Regions from separate parts of the Kitasatospora cystarginea genome, predicted to be linked through region 2. Evidence: riboswitches for the same ligand, from Rfam matches in the RefSeq annotation. Region 2 holds a riboswitch; each other region holds the start of a gene.
What was found. Region 2 has a riboswitch for cobalamin ahead of nicT (Nickel transporter NicT). Riboswitches for the same ligand answer to the same signal wherever they lie in the genome.
Positions count from the first base shown of each region.

Region 1: it holds a riboswitch for cobalamin, as region 2 does, so the genes downstream of both, metE (5-methyltetrahydropteroyltriglutamate--homocysteine S-methyltransferase) here and nicT (Nickel transporter NicT) in region 2, are expected to answer to the same signal.
Region 3: it holds a riboswitch for cobalamin, as region 2 does, so the genes downstream of both, ABD369_RS07025 (cobalamin biosynthesis protein) here and nicT (Nickel transporter NicT) in region 2, are expected to answer to the same signal.
Region 4: it holds a riboswitch for cobalamin, as region 2 does, so the genes downstream of both, ABD369_RS22545 (ribonucleoside-diphosphate reductase subunit alpha) here and nicT (Nickel transporter NicT) in region 2, are expected to answer to the same signal.

Region 1 covers NZ_BAAATR010000007.1:74,403-77,602, reverse strand. The annotation lists partial or broken gene ABD369_RS10495 (enoyl-CoA hydratase-related protein) at 1-240, shown strand, start outside; gene ABD369_RS10490 (cobalamin-binding protein) at 537-1,454, opposite strand; cobalamin riboswitch at 1,641-1,836, shown strand; partial or broken gene metE (5-methyltetrahydropteroyltriglutamate--homocysteine S-methyltransferase) at 2,012-3,200, shown strand, end outside.
Region 2 covers NZ_BAAATR010000013.1:92,945-96,144, forward strand. The annotation lists gene ABD369_RS16740 (hypothetical protein) at 1-304, opposite strand, end outside; gene ABD369_RS16745 (TetR/AcrR family transcriptional regulator) at 393-1,136, opposite strand; gene ABD369_RS16750 (ArsR/SmtB family transcription factor) at 1,237-1,599, opposite strand; cobalamin riboswitch at 1,684-1,899, shown strand; gene nicT (Nickel transporter NicT) at 1,931-3,028, shown strand; gene ABD369_RS16760 (isochorismatase family protein) at 3,134-3,200, shown strand, end outside.
Region 3 covers NZ_BAAATR010000004.1:289,334-292,533, forward strand. The annotation lists gene ABD369_RS07020 (cobyric acid synthase) at 1-445, opposite strand, end outside; gene ABD369_RS07025 (cobalamin biosynthesis protein) at 501-1,457, opposite strand; cobalamin riboswitch at 1,576-1,757, opposite strand; gene ABD369_RS07030 (alpha/beta hydrolase family protein) at 2,009-3,124, shown strand.
Region 4 covers NZ_BAAATR010000021.1:32,993-36,192, reverse strand. The annotation lists gene ABD369_RS22545 (ribonucleoside-diphosphate reductase subunit alpha) at 1-1,558, opposite strand, end outside; cobalamin riboswitch at 1,716-1,873, opposite strand; gene ABD369_RS22540 (GNAT family N-acetyltransferase) at 1,927-2,421, opposite strand; gene ABD369_RS22535 (helix-turn-helix domain-containing protein) at 3,065-3,200, shown strand, end outside.

The DNA.
Region 1 (3,200 bases), on a different contig from region 2:
AGCGTCCCGGCCGACCAGCTGCTGGCCGAGGCACTGGCCACCGCCGAGACGATCGCTGCGATGTCCACCCCGGTGGCGATCATGATGAAAGAGAGCGTCAACCGCGCCTTCGAGACCAGCCTCGCCGAGGGCGTCCGCTTCGAACGCCGGCTCTTCCACGCCACCTTCGCCACCGCAGACCAGAAGGAGGGCATGGCGGCCTTCGCCGAGAAGCGCCCGCCGTCGTTCACCCACCGCTGACCCGCCGCCAGGGCGAGCCGCCCGATGCGGGGACGGCTCGCCGGCACGTCCGAATCCGCGCCGGCACCGCGCGCCGGCCACGAGAGCAGGAGGACAGTCCTCCGGACCCGGGGCACGACCAGCCCGACGAATCAGTCCAGCCTTGCCGCGCACCCCGCTCCCTCGGGGAGGTCCTGACTACCGCCAGGCACTGTAGGGCTGAGCGGGCCGATCGGCTCGGTGGCGTCCTCCCCGCCCCGGGCGGGGTTTCGCCCACCCGGGTCGGGCGGGGGTGGGAGCGCCCCGCGGAGCCGTCGCTAACGGGCCGGGCGGCGGGCCTCGTCGACGGTCACCGTGTCGCCCGTCCGGACGCCGTGCAGGATCTGGGCCAGGACTTCGACGCCGCGGACGACGCGGGGACCGGGACGGTTGAAGTAGGACGGGCCGTCGAGGATCCAGACCCGGTCGTCCCGGACGGCCGGCAGCTCGTCCCAGCCCGGCAGTCCGGTGAGCAGATGGAATTCCCGCTCGGTCCGGGCCGGCGGGAATCCGCAGGGCAGGACCAGCAGGACATCGGGCCGGGCGGAGCGCACCGCGTCCCAGGTGATGGGCTTGGTGTGCTCGCCCGCCTCGGCCAGCAGCGGGGTCCCGCCCGCGATCTCGACCTGCTCGGGCACCCAGTGGCCGGCGGGCCAGAGCGGGTCGAGCCATTCCACCGCGACGACCCGTGGTCGGGGCAGGCCATGCACGGCCGCCGCTACCCGGTCCAGCCGCGCGTGCAGTGCGGCGGCGACGCGGGCGGCGGTGGCCGCGACACCGAGTTCGGCGCCGACGTGTTCCAGGCAGGCGATGACCTCGGGGAGCGTTCGGGGTTCCAGGCTCAGCACGCGCGGGCCGCCGTCCAGGATCCGCACGGCCTCGGTCACTCCGGTGTAGGACACGGCGCACACCTCGCAGAGGTCCTGAGTGAGGACGACGTCGGGCGCGAGGGCGGCCAATTTTTCCACGTCGAGCGTGTAGAGCGACGAGCCCCGGTGGGCCGCGCCGCCGACGGCCTCCGAGATCTCCCGGCTGGTGAGCCGGTCGGCGTCGAACTCGGCAGCCGTCACCACCGGGATCCCCGCGACGGTGGCGGCCGGCCGGTCGCACTCGTGAGTCCGGCCGACCAGGGCCCCACCCAGACCGAGCTCGGCGGCGATGTCGGTCGCAGCAGGCAACAGGGAGACGATCCGCATGCGCCTAGCCTAGAGAGCCCGGGTCCAGGCCGTGGGGAGCACTGCGGCAGGGGTCGGTCGACGAGTACGGCGAGGTCCCGGACGGAGCACGGGCGGATGAGGGAGGATCCGACGCCGTCTCAATATGTGGGCGATTGAGTGATTCTCCAGCCGGATGCTGGCGGATTGGCTCTAGGCTGGCCGGTGCAGCTGGTTCGCCCTGTCCGCCAGGCAGGGTGTCGTAAGAGGGAACCCGGTGGGAATCCGGGACTGCCCCGCAGCGGTGAGTGGGAACGACCGCCGTCATACGCACTGGGCCCGGGTCGGGTTTGGGAAGCGACGGCCAGTAGGTGTCCGCCCTTCACGGGTGGGTGTGTCCGCGAGTCCGAAGACCTGCCCGCTGCCCGCCCGCGGACGATCCGCGTGTGGACATCCGGTGACCTCGAGGGCGGGTCGGCGACCATACCAGGCGGATCAGGTACGCGCGTCCACGGCGGCCGCCGCCCGGTTCGTCATCCCTTCGCGTTCTCGTGCCGTCGCCGGGCACTTGAGGAGACAGACTCGCGAAGGAGAGTCCCTTGACCACGAAGTCCGCAGCCGCGGCAATCGCGACCGTGTACGGCTACCCCCGCCAGGGCGGGGGCCGGGAGCTCAAGAAGGCGATCGAGGGCTACTGGAAGGGCGCGGTCACCGCCGACGCTCTACTGGCCACCGCCGCCGACCTGCGCCGGGGGAACTGGCAGCAGCTCGCCGACTCCGGCATCGAGGAGGTCCCCACCGGGGACTTCTCGCTCTACGACCATGTTCTGGACACCACGGTAGCCGTCGGCGCGATCCCGGCCCGCCACCGCGCCGCCGTCGACGCCGACCCGCTTGACGGTTACTTCGCGATGGCACGCGGCACCCAGGAGGTGGCGCCACTGGAGATGACCAAGTGGTTCGACACCAACTACCACTACCTGGTGCCCGAACTCGGCCCCGACACCGCCTTCACCGCGAACCCGGCCAAGGCCGCCGGCGAACTGGCCGAGGCCCTGGCGCTCGGCCACGAGGCCCGCCCGGTGCTGGTCGGCCCGGTCACCTACCTGCTGCTGGCCAAGCCCGCGCCCGGTGTCGCCGCCGACTTCGAGCCGCTCACCCTGCTGGACCGGCTGCTGCCCGTCTACGCCGAGCTGCTGGCCGACCTGCGCGCCGCCGGCGCCGCCCGGGGTGCAGCTGGACGAGCCCGCGCTCGTCCAGGACCGCACCCCCGCCGAGCTCAACGCCGCCGCCCGCGCCTACCGCGACCTCGGCGCCCTCACCGACCGGCCCAAGCTCCTGGTCGCGAGCTACTTCGACCGCCTCGGCGAGGCCTTGCCGGTGCTGGCCAAGGCCCCAGTCGAGGGCCTGGCGCTGGACTTCACGGGATCTGCCGCCGCCAACCTCGACGATCTCGCCGCCGCCGGCGGCCTGCCCGGCAAGCGGCTGGTCGCCGGGGTGGTCGACGGCCGCAACATCTGGATCAACGACCTGGAGAAGTCGCTCGCCACCCTGGCGACCCTCCTCGGCCTCGCGGACACGGTCGACGTGGCGCCGTCCAGCTCGCTGCTGCACGTGCCCATCGACGCCACCATCGAGCGCGACATCGACCCGCAGATCGTCCGCTGGCTCGCGTTCGCCAAGCAGAAGTCGGCTGAGGTGGCGCTGCTGGCCCGGGGCCTGCGCGAGGGCGCGGGGGCGATCGCCGCCGAACTCGCCGCCAACCGCGCCGACCTGGCCTCCCGTGCC
Region 2 (3,200 bases):
GCACCTTGAGGCCCAGCCCGCGCGGGATCTGCTCGCCGACCGCGTACCGGTTGCCCCGGCCGACCTCCGCCTGGCGGGCGCGTCCGGTGGCGGTGGCGTCCTCGATCACCTGGACCGTGACACCCTCGCGTTCGAGGTCCTCGGCCTCGGCGGGGGAGACGTACGCCTCGATGCTGATGCTCCGGTCGGCACCGCGGTGGGGACGTCCGCCGACGTCGGGCCGCTTCTCGCGGAGGAGGGTGTGCAGGACGGTCGGATCCGTCGCGGTCACGCGGACCCGGAGAATTCTGTCGCGATCGGACATGGCGACCTCTTCCGGGCGCCGTCGCGGAGTCCGGCTCCGCTGCCGACGACGCCGCGTGTGGGTGACTCCGTATGTTTACGCTGTATCTTCAGCGTGCTCTTCCGTCGTAGAACGAGTCAAGGGGCGCGTCGGGCATCCGACTCAGCAGGCTGTCCAGCCCGGCCAGCAGCTCCTCCTGGTCGTCGTAGTCCGCCAGCAGCGGGACCAGCGCCCGCAGCCTCGGGTACCGGTCGGCGGGCAGGCGGTGCAGGCCCAGGCGCAGCATCGGGTCCGGCTCGTCGGGGTCGTCGATCACCTGGCGCTTGTCGACCAGCAGGCAGCCCAGGTTCCAGGCCACGAACCTCCGGTAGATCATCAGCGAGGTGGCGTGGTCGAAACCGGCCCGGCCGAGCACGGCGAGGAGATGCTCGGTGAGCTGCAGCACCGGGGCGGGGCGGCGGGCCATCGGGACGCTCAGCGGGCGGGTGGCCACCAGCGGCAGGATCTCGGGGTGGACGTGCGCCACCGAGGCGAAGGCGCCGGCGATCCGGCGTAGCTCCGCCCGCCAGGCCCGACCGCCTCCGGCCGCCGCGGTGGCCTCGGCCGAGCTCCGCAGTTGGGTGATCACCTCGGCGAAGTAGGCCTCCACCAGGCCGTCCAGCAGGGCTTCCTTGCCCGGCGTGTAGCGGTAGATGGCCATCGACTCCACGCCCAGATCGGCGGCCAGCCGGCGCATGGTGAGCGCGCCCAGCCCCTCCCGGTCGACCAGCGAGACGGCCGCGGCGAGCACCAGGGGCCGGCTCAGCCGTCCGCGCTTCTCGGGAGTGCCCCGGTCGGGCTCCGCTGCTGCCATCTCCGCCTCCCTCGCCGTGCCCGCGGGGATCGGTCGTCAGCTGACAACAGAAGGATACAAGCTACGCACGGGCCGTCGGGAGGATCGGGCACACCGCAGCTCAGTCCCGGTGGCCCAGCACCCCGTGTGCCAGCACCTCGGCGACGGCGGGGTCGACCAGCCGGTAGCGGATGATCCGCCCGTCGCGCTCGCCGCTGACCAGCCCGGCGGCGCGCAGCAGGCGCAGCGCCTGGGAGACCGCCGGGTCGCGCATGCCGGTGGCGACGGCGAGGTCGGTGACGGCGAGCGGTCCCGTCTCGTGGAGGGCGAGCAGCAGCGAGAGCCGTCCGGGGTCGGCGAGCAGGGCGAAGCGTTCGGCCCAGGACCGGACGTGCTCGGTGTCGCCGATCGCGGCGATCGCCTCGCAGACCCGGTGCCCGTCGATGGTCCTGCGGTCGGCACGGTCGGCGGGGACGAGATGCATGCCAGGCATTCTCGCAGCAGCGGTACCTGTGATACCCGACACCTGCACAGCTGTGCAGGCTTGCAGTGGTGCCGTACGGCCCCCTACCGTTGTGCCCGCCGTGGTGCTCGGGAAGACCGGTGACGGACTCTCAGGAGTCCCAGACCGGAGCGGCCCTCGCCACTGTGATCGGGAAGTACCGGCATCATCCCCGCCCCCGCCAGGGACGGGCGGCCACTGGACGAGAACGCGTCCGGGAAGGCCGGGTGCGGGTGCGTTCGACCCGTCAGCCAGGAGACCGGCCACGGCATCTCACGAACGGATCCACGAGGTGCTGGAGCGTGACCCGCAGATGACCCTGCCCAGAACCGAAGCCGCTCCGGCGGCGGCCCCCGCCCTGCCCGCCTTCCGCTGGAAGCGCGAGGACACCGTGCGGACCGCCGGCCTGATGGCGGTGATCCTGGCCATGCACGTGCTGGCCTTCGGAGTCCTGATCCTCCTGGTGGCGCCGGAGAAGTACCAGGTCGGAACCCAGGTCTACGGGATCGGCCTCGGCGTGACCGCGTACACCCTGGGGATGCGGCACGCCTTCGACGCCGACCACATCGCCGTCATCGACAACACCACCCGCAAGCTGATGGCCGACGGCAAGCGCCCGGTCTCGGTGGGCTTCTGGTTCGCGCTCGGCCACTCCTCGATGGTGGTCATCATGGCGGCGCTGGTGGCCGGCGGTGCCGCGTTGGCCGGGACACTGATGGACGACCAGTCCACGACCCACCAGGTGCTCGGCATGATAGGCACCACCGCCTCAGGGGTGTTCCTCTACCTGATCGCCGCGCTCAACCTGGCCGCGCTGGTGGGGATCGCGAAGGTGTTCCGGGCGATGCGCGCGGGCCAGTACGACGAGCGCGAGCTGGAGGCGCACCTCAACTCGCGCGGTCTGATGAACCGGATCCTCTCCCGGGCCACCCGCTCGATCACCCGGCCCGGCCAGATGTTCCCCGTCGGCATGGTGCTCGGTCTCGGCTTCGACACCGCGACCGAGGTCACCCTGATGGTGATGGCGGGTTCGGGCGCGGCGGCCGGTCTGCCCTGGTACGCCATCGTCTGCCTGCCCCTGCTGTTCGCGGCCGGAATGAGCCTGTTCGACACCCTCGACGGCACCTTCATGAACTTCGCGTACCAGTGGGCGTTCTCCAACCCGGTCCGCAAGGTGTACTACAACTTGACCATCACCGGTCTCTCCATTGCGGTCGCCTTCATCATCGGGACCATCGAACTGGTCGGTGTCCTGCACGAGAAGCTGGACCTCACCGACCCGGTGACCGGCTGGATCGCCGGACTGAGTCTGGACAACGTCGGGTTCGTGATCGTCGGCCTGTTCTTCGTGGTCTGGGTCGCGGCGATCGGCTACTGGCGCTTCGCCAAGGTCGAGCAGCGCTGGTCGTGAACCTGGCCCGGGTCGACCCGCGCCGCGCCGATCCCCGGTCAACGTACAACTCGCCCGGTTTCCAGGTAGGTTGGAGGTCTGCCGTGACCGGGGATCGGGGGATTCGTGCTGCCGGAGACCGAGGCGAAGCCGCACGACTGGCGGATCGAGGGCCGGGAGTACGCCCGGCACG
Region 3 (3,200 bases), on a different contig from region 2:
TGGCGATGTCCCGGTCCCGCAGATTGATCTCGGCCGGCGAGCCCGCGCCCTCGCAGACCACCACCTCGTACCGGCTGCGCAGATCGGCCAGGCACTCCAGAGCCCGCTCCAGCAGTACGGGCTTGCGCTCGCGGTAGTCCAGCGCGCCCACCTCGGCGACCGGCCTGCCGAGCAGCACCACCTGACTGCGGCCGTCGCCGCCGGGCTTCAGCAGCACGGGGTTCATCGCAGCCTCCGGCTCGATGCGGGCGGCCTGCGCCTGCATCGCCTGGGCGCGGCCGATCTCGGCGCCGTCGGCGGTGACGAAGGAGTTGAGCGACATGTTCTGCGCCTTGAACGGCGCCACCCGCACGCCCTGCCTGGCCAGCCAGCGGCAGATGCCCGCCGTGACCACACTCTTGCCCGCGTCCGAGGTCGTCCCGGCGACCAGCAGTGCCCCGCTCATGCTCCTCCGCTCCACTCAACAGTCCTTCTGCGGCCACTCGTTCCCGGGTTGCCGCTCACGACCGCCCCCGCCGCCAGGTCCACAGCGCCCGCCCGGTCACGGTGACCGCCAGCGCCAACGCCCCGACCCGTCGGGAGAGCTGACACGCCCGCTCGATGTCCGCCACCTCGACCGGCCGCAACTCCCCGCCGAGCACCGGCCGGTGCTCCACCCGCTCGCCGTACCGCAGCGTCCCGCCCAGCCGCACCCCGAGCGCCCCGGCGAAGCACGACTCGGCCTGCCCGGCATTGGGGCTCGGGTGCGCGGAGCCGTCCCGGCGCCAGACCCGCCAGGCGGTCCGCGGCTCGGGCGCGGCGGCCACCGTGAGCAGGGCGGTCAGCCGGGCACCGGGCCAGCCGGCCACGTCGTCCAGCCGGGCCGAGGCCCAGCCGAAGCGCAGATGGCGCGGCGAGCGGTGACCGACCATCGCGTCCAGCGTGTTGACGGCCCGGAAGGCGAGCAGCCCCGGCGTACCGGCCAGCGCACCCCAGGCCAGCGCGTTGACCACGGCGTCGGCGGTGTTCTCGGCCACCGACTCGACGACGGCGCGGGCGATCTGCTGCTCGTCCAGCGTGCTGGGGTCGCGGCCGCACAGGTGCGGCAGCCGCTCCCGGGCGGCGGCCAGATCGCCGGCCCGCAGCGAACGGCCGATCGTCCTGGCCTCCCGGGTGAGCGAGGTACCGCCGAGCACCGTCCAGGTCGCGGCGGCGGCCAGCGCCGCCTGCCCGTACCGGCTGCGCCCGAGCGCCCGCTCGGCGAGGTGCGCCCCGGCCGCGACCGAACCGACGCAGACTGCGGTGTACCCGGCGCCCGCCGCCCGCCGGTCGCGCCAGAGCGCGCGCTCCACCCGCCCGGCGGCGGCACCGAAGACGGCTACCGGATGCCCGCGCCGGGGGTCGGCGAGGACGGCGTCGGCCAGGTAGCCGGCGACACTGCCCAGTGCGAAGGCGGCGGCGCGGTTCAGGCGGGGCACGGTGCGGACACAGCGGCGGAGGCGGACCGCAAGGCGGGCACGGCCGGGTCGAACGGCGGCCGCACAGCGGCCAGGGCAGCCTGCATGGCGTGCGTGTCCTCACTCAGGGTCCGCGCCCTGGATCGACGTACCGGGGGCGAGAGTCTCCTGGCTCCCGGGTCGGACACACCCTCGGGCCTTCCAGCAGCCGGACGACCGGACCGCCGTGACCATGAGTCGAGCGTGCTCCCCGGTGACAGTGGCGGGACCGCGCCGGATTCGCACCGGCTTCCTCTGCATGCCTCCGTTTGGCTGAAAGATCCCACCACGGTCCGCGACCGGGAGTCAACAAACCGCGCGGAGGGCTTGATCACAGCCGTCTCGGCCGTCCACCGCCCACCGCGCGGCACACCGCACGGGGGTGGCGCCGGCTCCGCGGAGCCGCCCGGCTGCCCGCCGCCGCGAAGGCCCGGCCCACCGTCCGCACGGACGGACTACGCCCCGGTGGCAGGCCCGCCGTGCGGAGAGTGGACTGGAAGGTACCGCCCATGAAGGTCACACCGGGGAGCACTATGCGTTGGGGAACCGCCGCCGCCGTGGCGGCCACCGCAGTAGGAGCCGGAGCTGCGGTCATCCTGATCGGCCGCAGGGTGTCCGAGCGCACGGTCCGTCCGCAGCCCGGGAAGCCGGGCCTGGCCGCCACACTGCGGGTGCACGAGGTCGCCGCCGGACACGTCACCCTCACCCGGGCCCCGCAGACCGTACGCGCGGGCCGGTACGCGCTGGAGTGGGCCGGCGGCGGCCACGCGGTGGTCGGCGGGGTGCTGCGCACCGACATCCAGACCGTCACCCGCCGGCTGGAGCGTGCCGACAGCGGAACCCTCACCGTCGGCACCGAGGTCGAGCTGACCCCCCGGGTCCACCTCGGCGATCCGGCCACCGCCCTCGGCCTCGACTTCACCGAGACCGCCGCCCAGGGCGACCTCGGGCTGCTGCCCGCCTGGTACGTCCACGCCATGCGCGGCACCTGGGTGATCCTGGTGCACGGCCCGGGCGCCGACCGCACCCAGGCGCTCCCGGTGCTCCCGGTGCTGAACTCGCTGAAACTGCCGACGCTGACCGTGACCTACCGGGGCGACGCCGACGCCCCGCACCCACCGGACGGACTCGGCCACTTCGGTGAGACAGAGTGGCGGGACGTCGAGGCGGCCGTAGGGCTCGCCCTGGAGAGTGGCGCGGGACGGGTCGTGCTGTACGGCTGGTCGCTGGGCGCGACGATGTGCCTGTTGACCGCCGCCAGGTCCACCCGGCGGGAGTCGGTCGCCGGACTGGTGCTGGACTCCCCGATCCTCGACTGGCAGGAGAGCGTCCGCCGGGAGAGCGTCCGCGCCGGTGTCCCGGGTGTCCTCGCCGAGCTCGGCGCCCTGGCCGCCGAAGGCCGTACCAAGGTGGACCCGGCGGCCCTCGCCCGTCTCGCGGACGGTACTGACCTGCACCTCCCGACCCTGCTGCTGGGCAGCCCGGCCGACGGCATCGCACCGATCGAGGCCGCCCGCCGGCTGGCGCACCGCCGCTGGGACCTGGTGAGCCTGCACGAGGTGCCGGACGCGGAGCACGCCCAGCTCTGGAACGCCGACTCGGACGGCTACGCCGAGGTGCTGAGGCGCTGGCTCACTCCGCTACTCTGAAAACACTGTCACTCTCCGTAGATATTCAATCACATTAGCTGGAAGTGTCGAGGGTCCGGTTCCGGTGCGGATCTGG
Region 4 (3,200 bases), on a different contig from region 2:
CGCCCAGACCCACCGGCCGCCAGCGGGAGTTGGACGCGCCGGCCTCGGTGGTCGGGTAGAAGTTGATGTCGATGACCCGGTCGAGGAAGGTCACGGCGGTGCGCACGGTGGCGTCCAGCCGCTCCCAGTCCATCGCGCTCACGAGGTCGTCGGCACTGGCGCCGTCGGCCACGTGGGCACCGAGGTTGACCGAGCCGAGGTTGCAGACCGCGGTCTCGGAGTCGTCGGTGACCTCCAGGATCTCGGTGCAGAGGTTGGAGGAGTGCACGGTGCGGCCGGGCAGCGCGGTCTGGTTGGCGGCGCGGTTGGAGGCGTCCTTGAAGGTCATCCAGCCGTTGCCGGTCTGCGCCAGGGTGCGCATCATCCGGGCGTACAGGGTCTGCGCCGGGATGGTGCGGACGGCCTTGCCCTCGGCCTCGGCCTTGCAGTAGGCGGCGTCGAACTCGTCGCCCCACAGGTCGACCAGCTCGGGGACGTCGGCCGGGGAGAACAGCGACCAGTCCTCGTTGGCGTTGACCCGGCGCATGAACTCGTCCGGGATCCAGTGCGCCAGGTTGAGGTTGTGGGTCCGGCGGGCCTCCTCGCCGGTGTTGTCGCGGAGCTCCAGGAACTCCTCGATGTCAGCGTGCCAGGTCTCCAGGTAGACGCAGGCCGCGCCCTTGCGACGGCCGCCCTGGTTGACCGCGGCGACCGAGGAGTCCAGGGTGCGCAGGAACGGGACGATGCCGTTGGACTTGCCGTTGGTGCCCCGGATCAGGCTGCCGCGCGAGCGGATCCGGGAGTAGGACAGGCCGATGCCGCCGGCGTGCTTGGACAGCCGGGCGATCTGCGCGTAGCGGTTGTAGATCGAGTCCAGGTTGTCCAGCGGCGAGTCCAGCAGGTAGCAGCTGGACATCTGCGGGTGCTTGGTGCCGGAGTTGAAGAGCGTCGGGGAGGAGGTCAGGTACTCCAGGCGGCTCATCAGCCGGTAGAGCTCGGCCACCTCGGCCACCGACTGCTCGCTGTCGCCCACCGCGAGGCCCGCCGCCACGCGGAGCAGGAAGTGCTGCGGGGTCTCGATCACCATGCGGGTGATCGGGTGGCGCAGCAGGTAGCGGGACTGCACGGTGCGCAGGCCGAAGTACTCGAAGCGGTCGTCGCCCGACAGGTCGATCAGGGCGTCGAAGGCCTCGGCGTGCTTGGCGACCAGGGCGGCGGTGGCGTCGCCGATCAGCCCCTCGGCGTGGCCGACGGCGATCGAGGCGGAGAACGACACGGCACCCTGGCTCATCGCCTCGTCGGCGATCTCCATGGCGAGCAGGCGGGCGGCCAGCTTCGAGTACTGGGGGTCCTCGGCGATCATCGACGCGGCGGCCTCCACAGCCAGCCCGCGCAGCTCGGCGAAGTCCGAGCCGGCGTGGCGGCCGCGCAGCGCGGCGGCGGCGACGTGGCCGGGGTCCACCTGGGGGAGGTCCACGCTGCGGTCGGTGAGGAGCCGAAGCAGTGCCGCACCGGGGTCGGTCTGGGTGGTGGCGGCGGAACCCTGGGAAGGCAGGGCAACTGAGGCAGCGATGGTCAAGGCGCTTCTCTCCTGGCGGCGGCGTCGGATGAGGATCGTCCGGACCGACATGAGCGCAGGGAGGTGCAGCACGACCGGAGACCGGCGCGCTCTCTACCCCCTGGCCCACCCGCGAGGCCCGGACGTACTGCGGTGCTGCAAGGCATCTGCGGGGAAGCCGTGTGGCACACCGTCGGCAGGTAGCCGGACTTGCGGGGGCCTGGAGAGCCGCCCGCTCACCGCTGCGGGGCAGTCCCGGATTCACACCGGGTTCCCCTGCTTCGACAGCGAGAGCGAGCATACATGTTGTGGCGGTCCGACGATGCGGCACCACATGTAGTGCCGTGTGTCGCAGGCGGACCAACCGCATGGTTGTGCGGGAGGGGTGTTCAGAAGGTGATCGAGTACACCATCAGGTCGATCCCGGGAGCGGCCGTCCAGTCCCGGTCGGGGGTTCGGACGAAGCCCAGGCGCTCGTAGATCCGGTGCGCCGCCTTCATCGCCGGGCGGGTCGAGAAGGCCATCCCGGCCAGCCGGAGCTCCCGACAGCGGGCCATCGCGGCGCGGACCAGGGCCTCTCCGGCGCCGCGTCCGCGGGCCGCCGCGCCGACCGCCAGCATCCGGAGCTCGCCCTCGTGCGGCTCGGCGATGTCGGCCCACTCGGTGCCGCCGACCGCGAGGGTCACACAGCCGAGGACCTGCCGGGTGTGCGGGTCGAGCGCGACGAGGAGTTCGGCCTCCTCGTTGCGGCGCCCGGCGTCCCGGAGGAGCTGGACGTAGCCGCTGTCCGGCGAGGTGTGACCGTCGCCCACGAACGCCTCGACCGTGACTTCACCTGCGGCTTCGAGGTCCTCTTCGAGGGCGCGGCGGATGAGGATGCCCATCCGGACAGTGTGCCCGACGGGAGGGTGCACACGGCAGTCAGGGTGGCGGGCGGGCGGGTGCCGGCGAGGGGTGTGGCGCCGGACGGAGGGCTCGCCGGGCGGGCGCCGGTGGGGAGCAGGGACGCGCTGGCGGGGAAGGCGGAGGCGGCTGGCACGGTGCCGTACGGGCGGTCGGGAAGAACCGGGGCCGAAGGGTGGTTGGGGTCGTCGTGACCGTCATCAGGACCGCCGTAGCCGCCGCCCGGGTCGGGCCCGCCGCCGCGGCCGGTCAGCTCACGGCCGATCAGGAAGCCCAGCAGTCCGAAGCCGCTGATGGCGCCGATCAGGCCGAGCGAGGTCGCGAGGGTCTCGGGAGTCATGTCCTCCACCCTCGTCCGCGCGGGCCGCTGTCACGAGTGGCGGAAACGACCGATTGCGTCGAAATCCTGCCAGCCTCTCGCGGGGTGGGGCGTGCCGATGCCGCGGTGGCCGGCGGCCCGGCCGGCCACGGGGGCGGAAGTCACCGGACGGCGGGCAGGGGAGGGGCGACGGACGAGGGAGGGGCGCGGGGATGCGGAGCGGTGCGCACGGCCCGGCGGTCGACGGCCGCCGCCGTGGGGCCGGGGGCCCGGAGGCGGACGAGGGCGTACGGCATCCTGGGCGGATGCTGAAGAACGTCGCCGCGGTGGTGCTGGAGCCGGTCCACCCGTTCGAACTCGGCGTCGCCTCCGAGGTGTTCGGGCTCGACCGTAGCGACGACGGGCTGCCGGTGTACGACTTCGCCCTCGCTGCCGACCGTC